DNA from 2 places in the Oceanobacillus sp. FSL K6-0118 genome. Region 2 is predicted to be linked to the other one. Evidence: riboswitches for the same ligand, from Rfam matches in the RefSeq annotation. Region 2 holds a riboswitch; the other holds the start of a gene.
What was found. Region 2 has a riboswitch for lysine ahead of dapA (4-hydroxy-tetrahydrodipicolinate synthase). Riboswitches for the same ligand answer to the same signal wherever they lie in the genome.

Region 1 (10,114 bases), 1.1 Mb from region 2:
AAGAGTGGATTATCAAACGGGAATTCTTTTCTTAATTGGTAGTATTCCGGGCGGTATTATTGGGTCTAGATTAAATGCTTATTTTGATGTAGACGTATTTACTTTGTATTTTGGACTTTTGATGATTATTGTTTCATCTCTATTGTTTATTAATAAAAGCGTATTTAAAAGGGAAGTTAGGCCAAATCAAAAAAGTGTTAAAACGGTTGAATTAGCTGGAGAAAGGTATCATTATAAAGTTTCTGTTATTCCAGCTATTATACTTTCATTAGTAGTAGGAGTTTTATCAGGCCTGTTTGGTATTGGTGGCGGATCGATTATGGTTCCTGCCATGATGTTACTGTTCGGAATTCCAACTCATATTGCTACTGCAACTTCTATGTTTATGATTTTCTTTGTAAGTATCTCGGGAACCATAACACATTTTGTGCAAGGTCACATTTTATGGGAATATGTAATATTGTTTATTCCTGGAGCATGGATTGGTGGCAGATTAGGAGCAAAGGTTAATCAAATGCTGCCGGGAAAGACACTGGAATGGATCTTACGTATTTTACTTATTATCGTTGGATTACGAATGATTATTGAAGGACTTTCGTAAGGAGTTAAATGATGAAAGAGAAGTTATACTTTTACTATACAAATGATTTACATAGTAATTTCGAACAATGGCCAAGAGTGGCGGCGTTTATAAAAGAATCCATAGCAGCGCGAAACGTTCGAGATAATGATTATTGGCTTTTTGATATTGGCGATCATATGGATCGGGTTCACCCGATATCAGAGGCGACTAAGGGAAAAGCTAATATTCAGCTTATGAATGATTTAAGATATGATGTTGTGACATTTGGTAATAATGAAGGAATTACCTTAGCCCATGATGATCTTTATCATTTATATGATGATGCCGAATTCGATGTTGTTTGTACGAACCTTCATAGTTCGGATAATCAAAACCCTCTTTGGTTGAATCGTCAAGTTAAATTAACATCGGAAAGTGGAGTAAGAATTGGAATTCTAGGTTTAACGGCACCATTTAATGATTATTATCATTTATTGGGCTGGCATATCTCATCCGCATTTGATGAACTAGATAAGTATGTTCATGAATTAAGCCATGAGACGGATATTATTGTTCTCTTGTCACATCTTGGTTTAAGCGAAGATCAAGAAATAGCAAGAAGATATAAAGATATAGATGTAATAATAGGTGGTCATACACATCATTTATTACGAACTGGTGAAAAAATAAATAACACCATAATCACTGCAGCTGGTAAACATTGTTCCTTTGTTGGGGAAGTTATTTTAACCTGGGATCACAATCAAAAAAAACTCATTAATCAAGAAGCGTATGCAACGGATATCTCGGAGTATGAAAATGATACAGAGACAGAGCATAAAATTATGTCATTGCAAGAAGATGCGGAACAACGTTTGAATTATCCAATTGTCTATACAGATTACCCAATAGAGGTAAGATGGTTTAAAAATACCAAAGTCATGCGAGAATTAACAAACACATTACGAGAATTTACGAAGGCAGATATTGCTATGTTGAATTCAGGTTTACTATTAGATTCTCTTCCCGCTGGTAAAATAGCTTATAAGGATGTTCATCGCATCTGTCCACATCCGATTAATGCCGTTACAGTTGAGTTAACCGGTAGTGAAATATTGGAAGTGATTCGTGTTTCTTTAACTAAGCAGTTTACAGAATTTCAGTTAAAAGGGTTCGGATTTCGAGGTAAAGTATTAGGGGAAATGGTATTTTCGGGTATAGAAGTGGTATCGAACTTTCATCCAAATGGGGAGAAATATGTAAAAACTGCATTGTTGCCTGATGGCAGTGAGCTAGATGCAAATCAAACCTATAAATTGGGGACTGCTGATGTGTTTACGTTCGGTCGTTTATTACCTGAAATAGCTAAATCAGACACGAAGCATTTTTTTCTTCCGGAATTTTTAAGAGATTTATTAGTAAAAACATTGGAAGAACACTATTCATAAATACTTCTGTTTGGAATGTCGTATTTTTAGTGACAATCCATCAACATAATGCATAAAGATATAATATACATTGCGAAGGAGGTTTATCATTCTTATGGTAACAGTAGAACCTATAGAAATAGAAGGAAAGCATTTTGTTGCAACAACGGTTAAACTCCCGAAAACAACATTATTATCGGTTTCTAATGATGTTGGCTACATTATGTGTGCGGCATTAGATGTGGATTTTTTTGATGTAAACCCAAAATTAAAAGAAAGAAAAGTAATTGCTGGTCGTGCGGAAGGTGTACGAAGTATTGATCAATTATTGAATGCCCCGTTAGCCAAAATAACGGATGCTTCACGTGAAGAATTTGGTTGGGAAATTGGAATGACTGGTAAAGAGGCATTATTAAGACTTTCGTAAACAAATATAATGATGAGGGGATGCGACTATAGCTTTCTCTTTTATTTATCCTATCTAAACGGGCAGTAAGACTCTGACCTCAAGATAAGTGCGACTAACCATTAGTGGGAGATAAAGGAAAACCACCACTGATGGAAGTCTTCCTCTAATCATGTAATTAATGTGTGTTATTAAATCTTAATGCAATAGAAATAAATTCTATCCCCGCTAAAACAAGCATAGATTGTTTTAGGGGGGATTTTTAATGGGGCCACGTAGACGATTCGGGAGAAGAAAATTTGCACCACCTCCAAGGAAAAATATCTTTTTGATGACCATGGTTGTTTTTGTCTTGTGTATAATTTTAAGTATTGGAATTGTAAGTAAAGGAATAACACCAGCAATAAAAAATATATCGGAAGCTAAAACAGATGAATTTGCCACTAGGGCGATTAATATGGCAGTACGATTTGCAGAAAGTTATGATTTTAGTGATGTCTTAAACATTAGTTATGATGATAATGGTAATGTTACAGTATATAATTGGAACCAATCTGTAATAAGTGAAATTAACAGAGTGGCAACAGACAGGGTGGAGGAGTTTTTCCTACATATGAACCGGGGGGATCCCATATCGTATGATTATTCATTACATGAACCTTATGACTATGACGATGGGGCGGAAGATCGCGCTGCACTAGATCCGACTTTAATTGAGGTGCCACTAGGTGAAATAACAGGAAATGCTTTATTGGCAAACTTGGGACCCAAGATACCAATTAATTTGGAGTTAATTGGGGCAGTTCGTACCAATGTTGTTAGAGAGACGGAACCATTTGGAATCAATGGCTCCTGGGTTTCGTTGTATGTGAATGTAGAAGCGGACGTTCAAATCATTATTCCTTATATTACAGAACGTAAAACAGTTCAAACTGAAATATATATTGACGGCGGAGCAATTATGGGAGAGGTACCGGAGTTTTATGGCGGAGGTAGTAACGGCCCATCCATATCTATCCCAAAGGAGGACATTGGTGAACGAGGAAAAAATCGTAACTTGCAAGAAAATGAATAATCTAGTATATTAGGAAATAGATAAAATTAAATAGACCTCAGATCGGTGAGGTAGAGGTGCGGACAAGATAAGTAGTCAACAGGAGAATGACAACGATGATTGTTGATGAAAGGATTGTTTGCCGAAGTATAATAAGGGGTCAAACTTATTATAACTGGTATATCCTTGAATAAGGGGTATACTGTCATGCATATGTGTTGCATGGAGAACTACTGATCGAAATGGAGGATAACGTATTTTGTAAAGAACAAAGATGGTTATTTTCTATCTTTGTTCTTTTTATTTGGATTTATTTAAATGTTTTATCAATTCTATGAATAAAGCCGCGTATCCTATCAAAAAAACTTTCAGAAGTACACCGATCATTTCACACATCAATATAAGAAAATAACTTGGAGGTAGCAACATGGAAGGGACATTTTATTCGCTTATTCCTGCTATGGTAATGTTAATTCTAGTGCTATTAACTAGAAAAGTAATTCTATCATTAGGTATTGGTATTATTATAGGGGCATTATTTATACATGATTTTAATATTTTGGGAACCATTCAAGAAATATGGAAATCATTCTATGAGATTTTTGTATTAGATGGTGCTTTAAATGTCGGTAATTTATTGTTATTAGGGTTTTTATTATTACTGGGAATGATGATTGCCTTTTTACAAGCTTCTGGTGGTAGTCGAGCATTTGGGAAATGGATGCTAACACGTGTGAAAACTCGTAAAGGTGCAACTCTAGTTTCTGCTCTATTAGGTATTATTATATTTATTGATGATTATTTCAACGCATTAGCAGTTGGACAAATAGCTAGACCGATTACAGATCAATATAAAATTTCCCGGGTAAAGTTAGCTTACATTGTAGACTCTACTTCTGCCCCAGTTACAGTTATATCACCAATATCTAGCTGGGGGGCCTATATCATTGGAATTTTAGGGGGAATATTTGCTGCAAATGGCTTAACGGATATGCAACCATTACAAGCATTTATCCAAATGATTCCACTTAACTATTATGCAATCGCAGCAACGTTATTAGTTTTTCTAGTAGCCTTTTTCAAAATGGATATCGGTCCAATGCGAACACATGAGGAACGTGCTATTCGGACGGGTGAATTAATTGATCCAAAAAATAATAAAATAGCTGGAGATTTAAGTGGTGTATTTGAACCGCATCCTGAAGGGAAAGTTCGTCATCTAATCTTACCTATTTTGGTGCTTATTATTGTGACAGTCTTAGCTATGTTTTTAACAGGAATCAATAATAGTGAAGGTAATGTTAATATCTTTTCTATTTTTGCTAACACTGACGTAAATTTATCCTTATTTGTTGGTGGCTTAGCGGCTGTTTTAATATCACTTGTATTTCATATAAATCAAAATACACCTAAAGCAAGTTTAGGTAAATTGTTAATAGAAGGAATGAAAACGATGCTTCCGGCGATATATATTTTAATATTTGCTTGGATGATCGGTTCTATCATTGGTACTCTTCAAACTGGTGAATACCTAGCACATATATTTGATAATTTACAGGTGAATGTCGCTTTATTACCATTTTTATTCTTTATCATTGCAGGTTTTATGGCACTAGCAACTGGATCTTCATGGGGAACCTTTGGGATTATGTTGCCAATTGCAGCGGAAGTTGCACTAGTAACAGATACAAGCACACTTCTACCATCATTAGCTGCAGTTTTGGCTGGTGCGGTATTTGGGGATCATTGTACACCAATTTCAGATACGACAATCCTTTCCGCAACTGGATCAGGTGCGAACCATATTGACCATGTATTAACACAGTTACCATATGCAATAATTGCAGCGGTAGTAGCTATGGTAGGATATTTGATAGTGGGCTTCACCAATCAAGTATTTTTATCTTTTATTTTAACTGTTGGATTATTAATTGTAATAGGTTTGGGAATTAATTATTTTCATAAGAAAAATGCATAATTTGAACTATTGACTCATTTATTGAAAATGAGTCAATAGTTTTTTTAGTTATTTTAAATTCTTAAAAATATATTTTGACATAGTAGGAAAATGCCGCTATAATATTTTTAAATATCTGAAAATACACACTAATCTAAGTTCTCTTCTGTTATCGATTGAATAAAAAAGGGAGGATAATTTATGAGAACTCGTTCACAATGGGGGACAAGAGCAGGTTTTATTTTTGCAGCAGTTGGATCTGCAATAGGCCTTGGGAATATTTGGAGATTCCCGGCTGTTGCATATGAGAATGGTGGAGGAGCGTTTTTTATACCTTATTTATTTGCGCTTCTTACTGCCGGAATTCCATTATTAATTATGGAATTTACTATTGGGCAAAAATATCGTGGATCGGCCCCGCTATCTTTCAAACGGATGAATAAAAAGGCTGAATGGATTGGCTGGTGGGGAGCATTAGTTGCATTTGTAATTGGAACCTATTATTCCGTAATCATTGCTTGGGCTATGTCTTATTCTGTATTCTCACTCAATTTAAATTGGGGATCAGATACAGAAGCGTTCTTATTTAATGATTATTTAGGATTAACAGTTGATCTGGGTAAAACAGGGAGTTTTGTCCCAAGTGTACTTATCCCACTTATTATTGTTTGGGCGATTGTATTTGTCATTTTATTTAGAGGTGTGAAGAAAGGCATTGAAATTGCTAACCGAATTTTTATTCCTTTATTAGTGGTATTATTCTTCATTCTTGTTGTGCGTGCAATTACCTTACCTGGAGCGCTTACAGGGCTTAATGCATTCTTCCAACCCGATTTTAGTGCCATTATGTCATCTGATGTTTGGGTTGCAGCTTATGGACAAATTTTCTTTAGTTTATCGATTGCATTTGCGATCATGATTGCTTATTCAAGTTATTTGCCTAAAAGATCCGACATTACGAATAATGCCTTTATTGTCGGCTTTGGAAATTCTGGTTTTGAGTTATTAGCCGGTATTGGGGTCTTCTCCATTCTAGGATTTATGGCCGGTCAAGCTGGGGTAGGAATTGATGAAGTTGTTGCGGGTGGAGTTGGTCTAGCATTTGTAGTATTCCCGCAGATTATTAATGAAATTCCGGCGTTCAGTGAATTCTTTGGTGTGTTGTTCTTCGTGTCATTAGTTCTAGCTGGTTTGACCTCCTTAATTTCTATTTGTGAAGCTTATATTTCTGCTATAATCGATAAATTTAACCTAACTAGAACGAAAGCTGTTACGTTTGCCGGGGGACTTTCAGCCATCATATCCCTTCTATATGCTACACAAGGTGGATTATTCTTCTTAGATACGGTGGATTACTTTATTAACCAATTTGGCGTTGCGTTTATCGGCTTAGTTGAAGTAATCGCAGTGAGTTGGGTTATGAAACAATTGAAAGATTTAAAAGAGCATGCAAATGGTATTTCTGATATTCGTCTAGGTTCCTGGTGGACGTTTAGTTTAGGTGTGATTACACCAATTGTTCTTGGTTATATGATGTTTGATTTGTTTAGACTTAACCTATTAAGATTATTCCCAACAGATACAGGAAACTATGAAGGATATCCAGATATATTTATTGCCACAGCAGGTTGGGGTGTTGCTGCAGGTGCTTTAATAATCGGTATCCTGTTTACATTTACTAAATGGAAGAACGAAGAACCTTCTGAAGATCTAAAACAATCGGAGGAGGCTAAATAAATGACCGGTGGGGCTATTGTCGTAATGATTATTGGTATTGTAATTATCTGGGGGGGCCTTGGCTTAAGTATTGCTCATGCTATGAAAAGTTCAAAAAAAGTTGATTAGAAGACTCGGTATATCGCTAGGTTTCTGGGCGGATGCCTCAGTTGCACTTATGTAAATCTTTACGGCGGGCGATTAATCGGAGCTCCGCCGTAAAGATTTTTATGCTTTCTACCTGCAGGAATACGGAAAAGGGCGCTTTTCTTTTAATCTTTCGCCATCCGTTCCCATTTTCTTAAAAAAGGATAAGGGTCGAAAGAAAATTCATTTACTCCGTTATCTTTGTACATACCATAATGTAAATGTGGAGGGAATTTTCCTGAAGTCCCGGGAGGTCCATATCCAGTTGATCCTACACTGCCAAGTACATCACCTGGTTGTACGACTTGTCCAATTTTTACATCGTCATTAAAACCGCTCATATGTGCGTAATAGTGGTAAATATTGTAAATATCACGAATACCAATACGCCAACCACCATATAAATTCCAACCCATCATTTCAACAACACCATAAGTTGTTGATTTTACAGGTGTTCCATAATCGGCAAATATATCCGTACCTTCATGGATACGTAAACCTCCAAAACCTCTTCTATCTCCCCAGGTGCTACGATAACTATAATTGTAATTTGTTGCTACAGGGAAATCTCTATTGGTTAAGTTAATGTCTTGAAACTTTCGAAACACTTTCGCTGTATTCTTGATGGTTTGTACGGTTAAGTCGCGTTGATAGTAATTCCACAATCCAATTTTAATATCGTCTTCCGTTGGTCCGGATTCAAGAAGTATATTTCCCATCGTGTATAAAATATCTTCCGGATCATTAGGGTCAGCTTGGCCATCCCCATTTCCATCTTTTCCTTTTCCATCGTGCATTTCAACTATTCCAATGTCTTTGTTTTTCCCTATATTCCCAATTCCAAACCAAATTTCATCTGGTATATCAATGGAAACAACTTGTTCAGGCTCATTGCTATCTAATATATTTCGCTCAAAGTTATCAATAGCAGCAAAATAATACCAAGGTATTTGAGTTAATGCTTCTGTTTTTTTAAATAAGCCCATTCTTTCTTCATAAATGGTATTTTTATCTTCTTCCTCTTCTGCTGCTGCACTAATCGTTGAAACGGAAACGATGAGCACTATCAAATAGAGCATTGGAATGATTCGTTTCTTCAAGTATTTTTCACCTCCTAAAAATACAGGTTCAAAAGAAGGATAAAAAGGATCGACTCGGCTAAAGTCGAACATCCTGAGATTTCGATTACTCATTTCACCCCACCGTAAAGATTTGTTTGAACATCATCTAAAATAGACATTAGCTATCGCCAGGTATTATGGCGATAGCAAAATAAAATGAATTATTCATGTTCGTATGGTTTTTCCATGTCATTAATTAACTTTTGAATCAACTTATCGTAATTACGATTCGTATTTGAGTTATGAAGACTTTGGATATCATACATTAAAGATTTGTTATCACTTACATATACCTTGTAAAAACGTGGCATGACAGATTCAGCAGTTTTTTGGGCAACCTCTTTTGTTAACTTGGAATCACTATTGTTATCTCTATCATAAGCAATAAGCACTTCTTGATCTGTAACAAGTGTTGCCACTTCATTAAATCCATTATTGTTTAAAATTAAACGAGTAATCATGTCAGCCATTTCTCTTCTATCAATTCTAGCTTCATGATTGTCCAGATTTTGTGTATCGATTTCATCTTTTGAATATCGGACATATCCTAATTGATGATTAATATCTTGATTGGATGGGGTTTGAATTTTATGATTTGGATTCAGCTGGTCTTGAATTTGATTTCTATTTTGCATATCTTGTGTCGCGTTGTCTGTATCATCGTTTGTGTTACATGCACTTATTACGATCAACATATATATTGCAATAATGGAAGCGAAGACTTTTTTCATGGTAAACCACCTTTTTTCATATAGTTCGTGTTCAAAAAGGAGGATGAAAAGGACCGATGTTGGCTAAATGCGCAACATCCTAATGTAACGCTGTCTCTATACAGGGGAATGTCTTTTTCACCGGACTTTTTGAACAATCTCATATATCTCAATTATAGTGTGGTAATAAAATAGGAAATAATGCACTGAATTAGGTGGTTTCTATTCAGCAAGATATGGTAAAATATATTCAATTAGGTGAGGTGACTGATACATTGATCGAGTTACATGGAAAGCATTATGAGATCGTAGAAAATATTAAGAATGGTTTTGAAGAAAATGCAATAAAGGAACGGTATTCGGATATCTTGAGTAAATATGATTACATTGTTGGGGATTGGGGATATAACCAGCTTCGTTTAAAAGGTTTTTATCACGATCGAAACGCAAAAGCGCAGGTAGATACTAAAATCAGTGCGTTAGATGATTACATTTACGAATACTGTAATTTTGGTTGTGCTTATTTCGTATTGAAAAAGGTGAAAAAATAGGAGCAGTAATCCTAACACTGCTCCAATTCATTCAAGTCTAGCTCCAGCGCCTAGCGAGACTTCCTTCACCTCTGTCCGTCATTTAAATGGGCGCTTGCGCCTTTGTTATTCATCATGTAAGGGGTGTGCTCCTGGGAATTGTCTTGGCAGATCATCATGTTGATCTTCATCAGGGTAAACATACGCACTCATTCGTTTTTGCCCTTCTTTCCATTCTGTTGATTTGCTTGATACCGTTTCTTCTTTATTTATAGCAGAACCAACAGCACCCTCAGGAAATTCCTCTGGTATTAACTCATTTTTCATTTTTTCGACATTTGAAAAGTTGGAATACTTTTTATTATGATCTTTTGGCATGTTTTTTCCTCCCTTTAGAATTAGCTTTCTCAGAAGTAAAGCATAATATGTTTAGGAGTGAAACGTGTATTCATAAAAGTTTAGGAAAGGGAGTGTAGATCGTTGA
Region 2 (10,114 bases):
GATTCAAATAGGTTACCAGCTAATATGCTAAGACCCTTAAAAAAAATTTAATCTGTATCTGAAGCCAAATTCCTTAACGTACAGGTATTTGGCTTTTTTTGTGTCAAAATTTGCTTAGCGTACAAAATTTCCGAAATGTTGGCTGTACCCCTAAATTGCTATTCATAAAGCCGAATATTTTCTAATTTAATGAAGCAATATAATAAAAAAACAAACTATTAGGAAACTCTAAATTAGAATTTCAGGTGAAAGTTCGGTTTTTTCATGACTGAAATACTTTTGTCCCAGCTCCTTCTGTTTTCCAAGCACTTTTATAAAGAAGACTTCCAGCAGAAAGGGGGATCCTTCATCCCCTACTGATGGTTAGTCACACTTATCAGACCTTTACGGACAATAACACTCCCACCTACCTGAGGTGGGATAAAGAAAACTTGAGGAGACTAGGCTTTTTCACGATCTTCTTTTGTAGGCCCCATCACACCGGGAACCGGTAGACCGGCCTGGCGAAGTAACACAGTCATTTGTCCACGATGATGTGTTTGATGATCAATGAAAAGTCTTAATACTGCACCCCTTGGAGATGTGTGTCCATGCATTTCGACTTCTTCGGCAAATTTCTCATCGGTCATATTTTCTTTTACTTCATGTTCAACCGCTAAAGCAACCTTTTTATATGCCTCCACAATTTCACTAGCTTTATGAGGAACAGCTTGAGGATCTCCTGTCTCAACGTTTAACCCAACTAACCCTAAGAAATACGCAGGAGCTGTTGCTAAATGCCAGCCTAACCATCCTAATGTACTATGACCTTCGACAATAGCCTGTCCTAATGTATCATCTGTTAATGATTCAAGAACTTGAATGGTACCATGAGATGCATGTGACCAATCTAATAAAAAGTCTTCCACTTTTCTATACATAACGATTACTCCTTCATCTTGTTAAAATTCTTTTGTAATTCTATTATACTAGAGCTACTACAAACAATTCCAATTGTTGAATCCATTTTTTTGCACTATATTATTTTTCTATATAATAATGCCATATTCCATTTTTCATTTCTTTTGATACTCTTCCACTTATCTCAAGATAATCAAGATGACCGATGATTTCGGACATTACCAAAGAAAATTGACTATGATAGCTTTTCTTATAAAACTTCCTTGCGATTTCGTCTCCAGTTGTTGTCCCTTCTTCTATTACTTTTCTTATTTTTTCTGCTTTAAGCTCAATACCATCTATTCTCTTCCTTATTAATGAACTGGGATTTTGAATGATATTTCCATGTCCTGAATAGATTCGTTCTATATCCAACTTTTGAACCTTTTCAAGGGATTGTTTATGTTGAAGTAGTGTCGGGAGTTTTTTTCCATTAAAATCAGGCTCCACAAGAGCATTACTTGAGATATGTTCGATCATTAAATCGCCTGCTATCATTTCTTTGTTTTCTAAACTGTGTAATGCAATTTGGTCTGGCGCATGCCCTGGAACTTCTATAACATCAAAATGAAGATGTTTAGCACCTATTGGAATAATTTCAGACTCGACTTGCTGATTGCTATTTCTTTCAATAGACTTTTTCAAAAAGGAAATTTGTTTATCTCCTGCGTCTCCACAACCCATTTCTTCATATAATTTCGCATAAAAGTCTACTCTCATCTCTAAAAAACGAGGATCTCTTTTCAATCGTGGAATAGCATCCTTATGCGCATATACAGGAATTGGATGCTTTCTAGTAATTGGATTTACTAGCCCGACATGATCATAATGATTGTGGGTTAAAATAATTTCTGTTAAGTCACCTGTAGAAAAGCCATTTTCCTGTAATGTAAGTTCTAATGCTTTGTAAGACTCTTTATTATTAAATCCGGCATCGACCAAGCTTAATGATTGCTCTGTTTTCACTATATAAAAATTTACTGTTTTCAAATTGGCTGGAGCATCCACCATGATAGGAAATATATTATGTACTTCTTTCATTTTTTAAAACCCCCCTCCTTTTCCTATATGTTTAAATTTCTACACGTTCCGTTTGAATTCCTTCCAATTTATAACTTATCGCATCAATCGTCCATAAAATAAAGTATCTTAAAAACATAAAACCCCTTTTGGTCAAAGGGGATAGGCGATAATTATTGGCGTTTTTTCGTCTTTTTATTATTATACTTTTCATTTGCTGTTAATGGTTCATTGGCAAATTCATGATCAAATTCCTTAGATAAATTTTTTCTCACTCTTTGCTCATCGCTAAAACTATTTTGTTTATTTTTATTAGCCATCCAAAACACCTCCCAAGAGATATTATGGCTAAAATACCTTTTATCATACTTGGTGAATCATTCTCGCCTCTCGATTCGCTGGGACTGACTTAGTATTTTCCCTATAGGATGATATGTTAATCAAAATTCCTAAAGAAACCATTGTAATAACTAAGGAAGACCCACCATAACTAATGAAAGGTAATGTTACGCCAGTTATTGGAAGTAGTCCAGAAACAGCTCCTAAATTTATACATGCTTGAGCTATAATTTGAAAGGTAATTCCAATTGCAAGTAATTTGGCAAACCTATCCTTACATTCTCTTGCAATCTGTACACCACGGAACATAATGAAAATATATGCACTAATAACTATAATCAATCCCAAAACACCTAGTTCCTCAATAATTACTGCCATAATAAAGTCAGTATGGGCTTCTGGTAGGAATCCTAACTTCTGAATACTATTACCTAAACCATTTCCCATTACTCCCCCTGTCCCAATAGCAATATAACCATTTACTAACTGATACCCTTCACCGAAAGGATCTGCAAAAGGATCAATAAATGAGACTATTCTTTGCATACGATAGGAAGAAGTAATGGAAAAATAAATGATACCTGCCAGCCCGACAGTTCCAAGCATGAATAAATGTCTTTTCTTTACTCCTGAACATATGACAATCGTTAAACAAGCAAGTAAAATAAGTCCCGCGGATCCTAGATCAGGTTGTTTTAAGATTAAAAGAAAAATAATCCCTAATATAATTAAAGGCGGCAAAACCCCATTTTTAAATTGATTAATCGTCTCTTGCTTTTTAGCGTAAAAAGAAGCAAAATACATGATCATAAATAATTTGATTAATTCTGTAGGCTGAAGCAAAATGGGGCCTAATTGAATCCATCGTTGAGAATAATTTCTCTCCGTTCCCAGTCCAGGTATTAACACCATTACTAGCATTACGATTGATACCATTACTAATAATGGACTTAGTTTACTATAGATACGATAGGGTACAAAGGTGGCAATTATAAAGAAAAATAATCCAATGATGAACCATTTCAATTGTTTTGTAAAAAAATATGTAGGGTTATCATAATGGATATAAGCAACGGCATAACTACTACTGTATACCATCATTAATCCAAAACCCGTTAAAAGTAAAGTAATTATTATTAATGAGTAATCAAATTGTTTTATTTTTCGGATTAACATGGATTTCATTGGTAGTTTCCTTTCTCCTGAACAATACTTTCACTAAACATATAATTGTTGAATTGTAACTGTACACTAATATTTGAAATTAACTTCATTGCGTTAAGAGCAAGTGCATACTTCTCAAATAATTCATCATATGCTTTTCCCACATGTTATTTGTTTTCGCCCTTCTAACTTTTCATATTTAATTGCTGGTAAACGGTTTGAACGACAAGTGCATCATCCAAGTAGCCGATTGGAAATAGATAATCAGGAAGTAAATCGGTTGTAACAATAAAATAGAGTAGAGCACCACCCATTAACCCGATTTGAAATGAAGTTCCATTTTCCTCTATAAATCTATGATACATCCATTTCAAATTTTCAATAAACGGACCAATTCCGCCTGTTTTTTTTAGTTTTTCATTAAATTGATTAAATATAGTATTTTTCCCTTCATCTGTCTGACTATAAATTTTATAGTTAACTATTTCCTGTTCCATTTTTTCCAATGTGAAATTTTCATGATACAGGTTAGAAGATTCTATTAATTGTTGGATTTTTTCTAATGCAACTTGAATATCTGAAGCTTTTTCTTCCTTCGTCGCCATATTATAACCGGCAGCTTTTATTAAAGTAGGGAGTTCTATATCTAGCCCCATAGAAAACTTCTCCAAATGTTTTAAGTTAATTTTACGTTTCCCATTCATAATTTTAGAAATGGTAGCATGATCTATACCGCATAGCTTACTCAATTTTCTTATCGATAAATTTCTTTCTTGTAAAATTTTCGATAAAAACACTCCAAATCTTTCATGATTAAAATCTTCCAAATCAATCATACCTTTCCAAATCCATTATGTTTCCATTACCATACCAAATTGGTTCCATTACGTCAACATTGGTTTCAACGGATTAAATAAAGAAGACTTCCATCAGTTGGTTTTTTTCTCTCATCCCCTACAGATAATTAGTCGCACTTATCGGACCTATACGGGCGGTTGATTTCCCACCTACCTTCTTTGTTCCCCAAAAGCTTGAGGTGGGAAAAATCAAGGCATATAAAAAAGAACAAGCGAATAAGCTTGTTCTTTCCCACTTAAAATTAATACCCTACTGCTTTTCTTTCCTCATGACTCGTTATCACTTTATAAAGAGCAGCACGTTCCGTATCGTTTAAAGGTACTAATGGTAATCTCACACCGCCAACTTGTACACCTATATGATTTAATGCTTCTTTCACTGGTGTTGGGTTTGGTGAAGTGAATAATGCTTTCATTAATGGTAAAAGCTGACGATGAAGAGATGCTGCATAAGCTACATCGCCGTCTTTAAAACGAGTTACCATTTCTTGCATTTCATTACCAATTACATGAGACGCAACAGACACTACACCAGCTCCACCTACAGACAATGTCGGTAAAGTCATACTATCGTCACCAGTATAAACGCTGAAATTGTCTGGAGCATCTGTAATAATTTTAGATACATTATCTAAATCTCCACTTGCCTCTTTAATAGATACAATATTTTCAATTTGAGCCAAGCGAATAACCGTTGATGGCTCCATATTTACAACGCTTCGTCCAGGGATATTGTATAGCATAATTGGAAGCTTTGTGCTTTCTGCAATAGCACGAAAATGCTGATACATACCTTCTTGTGATGGTTTATTATAATAAGGAACTACAAGCATAATTCCGTTTACACCAAGTTCCGTAGCTTCTTTCGTTAGCTCAATGGATGCGCTAGTATTATTTGAACCTGTTCCAGCAATAACAGGTACTCTCCCTTCTACCACTTCCATTACAAACTTAAATAAATCAAGTTTTTCCTTATGAGTTAATGTGGGGGATTCACCTGTTGTTCCAGCTACAACTAACCCATCAGAACCATTTTCAATTAAGTGATTTACTAAAGTTCTTGTTGCTTCATAATCGATTTCTCCATTTTGATTGAATGGAGTCACCATTGCCGTTAACACATTACCAAAATTCATAAACTTCACACCCTCTTTTTTATTTTTCGGCCGTACGAGTGTGGAGGACTCATTTAAAAAGCAACAACGAATTCTTAGAGAGCTCGTTGTTGCTAGAACATTTTTAGTAAAAGTTCTTAGCTAGATAGCCCCCCATATAGTCCCCTATATGACAGTTCTGTACTTCTTCAATACAGACCCAACGTTGGGATAATGAGAATCCCTCCGCTTCGGCAAATTCCCCTTTCCTTATGTTTCGTCAGATCTCATTCTCCTCTACATAAGTACTGATGGTCTTTGCACCTCTACCTTACTTTAATAAGTATAAAATAAGAGTTTATTTAATTATTACTACCAATGTATCAAATAACCACATATAAAACAAGCATAATTTAGAGTTCTTCATTTAATATTGCATGCGTTTATTTTTTATTTAAAAAAGGGCCTGCCAATTTGTCGGCTAGACGCGGAAACATATTATATAAATTACTTCCTATATTCATCCAATAAGGAATATTTAGCTCCCTTTTTGGTCGCTCCATTAAATATACAATTTTTTCAGCGACCGTGTCCGCTTGCAACATATATTTTTTCACATTTTTTACATAAGTTCCGGATTGATCCGCACTTTCAAAAAAGTTGGTTTCGATTGGCCCAGGGTTTACAGCAGATACATGAATATTTGTTTTCCTAAGTTCAAGCCTTAACGAATTGGTAAAACCGAGAACGGCATGTTTTGTAGCTGCGTATCCACTTGTTTTTGGCGTCGCTAGTTTACCTGCCTGAGACGCTATATTGACGATATGGCCCATGTTGCGTTCAATCATACTAGGAATTACTTGTTTTGTACAATTCATTAATCCAATGACATTAACATGAAACATCTTTTCCAAATCGTCTAAATTAGCCTCATGAAAAGCATCAAAAACACCAAATCCAGCATTATTTATTAACACATCGATGTTCCCAATATCTTTAATTATTTCAACAAATACCCTTTCTACTGCATCCCTATCACTAACATCAAGTTTAAAATAGTAAGGTTGTACCGAAGTTTCTTTTTTAATTTTCTCAGAGATTGTTTTTAATTTCACCTCAGATCTTGCCAATAAAATGGGATGCGCTCCTTTTTCAGCTACCTTTATAGCGAGTTTTTCTCCAATACCTGATGACGCCCCTGTAATCACTATTATTTTATCTTTTAATCTATTCATACCTCACCCCAAGACTTGCAAATCCATTTTTCTTAATCATACCAAATAAATCAAAATAAATGCCCAGGAAATATTTTAAAAAAAGAAAAAACCACAAACCCGTCCGTGGTTTTCTCACCTTATCATATTAATAACAAAAACTTTTATTTTTCTTCAAAATGATATTCAGGCTCTTCCTTTCCTAACTCCACTTTCATATTATATTCATCTAAAAACCAAGCGTCTTTTTCATTAATATAGAAAGTAATACCTTCTACTTCTGTTTTTATAGCAATTTTTCCATTTTCTCCAACTGATAATCCTAGAAAGAAATTCGAATGCACAGTAGGAATACCGCCATATATTTTTAAATAAAATTGAACCAATTCCCCTTTTTCTAATCCCATTTCATCTATGAACCATTTTGCTGCATCTTTAGATACTTGTAATGCCATTAAAGCCACTCCGTTCTATTTATAATGTCTTTTATATTTTTTGATTTTCTAATTTAATCCGTGCTATTTACAATAAACTAAATTGTTTCTCAAAGCAAAAAGGACGCTTTTATTTAGCGGGAAGGAAACCACCAGATTTTATTTAATTTTCTCAAATTCCTGAACCATCATTTCATAATTCATTGCTCCTAGGGCTACTTTCCTTATCACTCCATCAGAATCAATAAGATAAGAAGTTGGATAAGCATTTACTTTATACATTTGTTCTACCTTTCCCTTTTCATCCTTTAAAATCGGGAAAGTCAAACCAAGCTCATCAACAAATTTCTGTACATCATCAACACTCTTTTCAGTTGATGTTAAATTAACTGCCAAAATTTTAACATCTTCATCGTTATCAAATTTCTGTATGTCTGGCATTTCTGCACGGCATGGTGGACACCACGTAGCCCAAAAATTAACAAATACCTTATTTCCACGATAATCAGATAATTTCACCGTTTCTCCGTTTAACGTTGTCAATTCGATATCTGGAGCCATATCTCCTACAGATGTACCGACTTCCGTTGAATCACGATTTATAACAAAGTCATAAACAGCCCATCCTAGCATCCCTACAATAATAATTACCAATATAATTTTTTTCATTTAATCCCCCCTGAAACCGTACTTATGTAAAATCATTCAATGTTTTCTTTTTTTATATAACTAGAATGATTCCAGGAAACCGTGGATGTATGGGATATCCAAAGATTACGTTTTAATTTTGTATGGTCGAAAAAACAAGTAATCCTAGAGATCATCCTATTAATATTATAACTAAAAAAAGGAAGTTATTTACTTGGTCATGTGTCAAAAGAAGGACAATAATTAACAAGCCTAGCACTAAACTATACCTAAAATAAAAAGAGTTATTTGTCCAAATTAATTTTATAAAGAAGACTTCCATCCGTTTAAGTGGGATAAATAACACCATCTTTTTTCTTCTTATAATTCTCTTTTAATATAACATAACCATATCTTAATATTTAACAAACTTGCATTTATTGAGTTCGTATTTCTATAAAGAAGACTTCCAGCAGTGGGATTCCTTCATCCCCGAATAATGGTTAGTCGATTTATCGGATCTTTCTTTATGGAACAAAAAAACATCTAGGTGGATTATCCTAGATGTTTTTTATTTGCCTGGCGGCGTCCTACTCTCGCAGGGGGAACCCCCAACTACCATCGGCGCTGGAGAGCTTAACTTCTGTGTTCGGTATGGGAACAGGTGTGACCTCTCCGCCATCGCTACCAGACAATTGATATTCAATTAGGATTTGTATCCTGAAAACTAAATAAGAGTAAATCAAGACATGAAAAGAATTTAGTTAAGTCCTCGATCGATTAGTATTTGTCAGCTCCACGTGTCGCCACGCTTCCACCTCAAACCTATTAACCTCATCGTCTCTGAGGGATCTTACTCATTTAAAATGATGGGAAGTCTCATCTTGAGGGGGGCTTCATGCTTAGATGCTTTCAGCACTTATCCTTTCCATACGTAGCTACCCAGCTATGCTCCTGGCGGAACAACTGGTACACCAGCGGTATGTCCATCCCGGTCCTCTCGTACTAAGGACAGCTCCTCTCAAACTTCCAACGCCCACGACGGATAGGGACCGAACTGTCTCACGACGTTCTGAACCCAGCTCGCGTACCGCTTTAATGGGCGAACAGCCCAACCCTTGGGACCGACTACAGCCCCAGGATGCGATGAGCCGACATCGAGGTGCCAAACCTCCCCGTCGATGTGAACTCTTGGGGGAGATAAGCCTGTTATCCCCGGGGTAGCTTTTATCCGTTGAGCGATGGCCCTTCCATGCGGAACCACCGGATCACTAAGCCCGACTTTCGTCCCTGCTCGACTTGTAGGTCTCGCAGTCAAGCTCCCTTCTGCCTTTACACTCTGCGAATGATTTCCAACCATTCTGAGGGAACCTTTGGGCGCCTCCGTTACCTTTTGGGAGGCGACCGCCCCAGTCAAACTGCCCGCCTGACACTGTCTCCGAACCGGATCACGGTCCTGGGTTAGAAGGTCCATACAGCCAGGGTGGTATCCCACGGATGCCTCCACGTAAGCTGGCGCTCACGTTTCTAAGGCTCCCACCTATCCTGTACAAGCTGCACAGACATTCAATATCAGGCTACAGTAAAGCTCCACGGGGTCTTTCCGTCCTGTCGCGGGTAATGCGCATCTTCACGCATCGTATAATTTCACCGGGTCTCTCGTTGAGACAGTGCCCAAGTCGTTGCACCTTTCGTGCGGGTCGGAACTTACCCGACAAGGAATTTCGCTACCTTAGGACCGTTATAGTTACGGCCGCCGTTTACTGGGGCTTCGGTTCTAAGCTTCGGGCAAAAGCCCTAACTCTTCCCCTTAACCTTCCAGCACCGGGCAGGTGTCAGCCCCTATACTTCGCCTTTCGGCTTCGCAGAGACCTGTGTTTTTGCTAAACAGTCGCTTGGGCCTATTCACTGCGGCTCTACTCCGTAGAGCACCCCTTCTCCCTAAGTTACGGGGTCATTTTGCCGAGTTCCTTAACGAGAGTTCTCCCGCTCACCTTAGGATTCTCTCCTCGCCTACCTGTGTCGGTTTGCGGTACGGGCACCTGTGACCTTGCTAGAGGCTTTTCTCGGCAGTGTGAAATCAGGAACTTCGGCCAGAAGGCCTCCCCATCACAGCTTGAAATGGCCAGGCGGATTTGCCTACCTGACTTTCTCACTGCTTGGGCGCACACATCCATCCGTGCGCATTCCTTATCCTACTGCGTCCCCCCATCGCTCAAACGGTCATGAGGTGGTACAGGAATATCTGCCTGTTGTCCATCGCCTACGCCTTTCGGCCTCGGCTTAGGTCCCGACTAACCCTGAGAGGACGAGCCTTCCTCAGGAAACCTTAGGCATTCGGTGAAAGAGATTCTCACTCTTTTTTCGCTACTCATACCGGCATTCTCACTTCTAAGCGCTCCACCAGTCCTCACGGTCTGACTTCA

Region 1: linked by a shared signal. The riboswitch ahead of MHI02_RS14005 (Na+/H+ antiporter NhaC family protein) and the one ahead of dapA (4-hydroxy-tetrahydrodipicolinate synthase) in region 2 are both predicted to bind lysine.

The regions. Positions count from the first base shown of each region.
Region 1 covers NZ_JBBOVR010000001.1:2,730,703-2,740,816, reverse strand. Annotated here, with positions in the region: gene MHI02_RS14025 (sulfite exporter TauE/SafE family protein) at 1-601, shown strand, start outside; gene MHI02_RS14020 (bifunctional metallophosphatase/5'-nucleotidase) at 613-2,010, shown strand; gene MHI02_RS14015 (YunC family protein) at 2,105-2,416, shown strand; gene yunB (sporulation protein YunB) at 2,661-3,470, shown strand; lysine riboswitch at 3,514-3,690, shown strand; gene MHI02_RS14005 (Na+/H+ antiporter NhaC family protein) at 3,877-5,427, shown strand; gene MHI02_RS14000 (sodium-dependent transporter) at 5,608-7,143, shown strand; gene MHI02_RS13995 (MetS family NSS transporter small subunit) at 7,144-7,251, shown strand; gene MHI02_RS13990 (M23 family metallopeptidase) at 7,395-8,348, opposite strand; gene MHI02_RS13985 (YhcN/YlaJ family sporulation lipoprotein) at 8,552-9,121, opposite strand; gene MHI02_RS13980 (YutD family protein) at 9,376-9,651, shown strand; gene MHI02_RS13975 (hypothetical protein) at 9,757-10,008, opposite strand; gene MHI02_RS13970 (hypothetical protein) at 10,111-10,114, shown strand, end outside.
Region 2 covers NZ_JBBOVR010000001.1:1,635,282-1,645,395, reverse strand. Annotated here, with positions in the region: gene MHI02_RS08560 (Tn3 family transposase) at 1-51, shown strand, start outside; gene MHI02_RS08555 (DinB family protein) at 441-920, opposite strand; gene MHI02_RS08550 (MBL fold metallo-hydrolase) at 1,021-1,980, opposite strand; gene sspO (small acid-soluble spore protein O) at 2,133-2,279, opposite strand; gene ftsW (putative lipid II flippase FtsW) at 2,323-3,474, opposite strand; gene MHI02_RS08535 (helix-turn-helix domain-containing protein) at 3,648-4,298, opposite strand; gene dapA (4-hydroxy-tetrahydrodipicolinate synthase) at 4,562-5,455, opposite strand; lysine riboswitch at 5,573-5,750, opposite strand; gene MHI02_RS08525 (SDR family NAD(P)-dependent oxidoreductase) at 5,857-6,648, opposite strand; gene MHI02_RS08520 (HesB/YadR/YfhF family protein) at 6,792-7,082, opposite strand; gene MHI02_RS08515 (peroxiredoxin family protein) at 7,221-7,730, opposite strand; rRNA gene rrf (5S ribosomal RNA) at 8,266-8,380, opposite strand; rRNA gene MHI02_RS08505 (23S ribosomal RNA) at 8,449-10,114, opposite strand, start outside.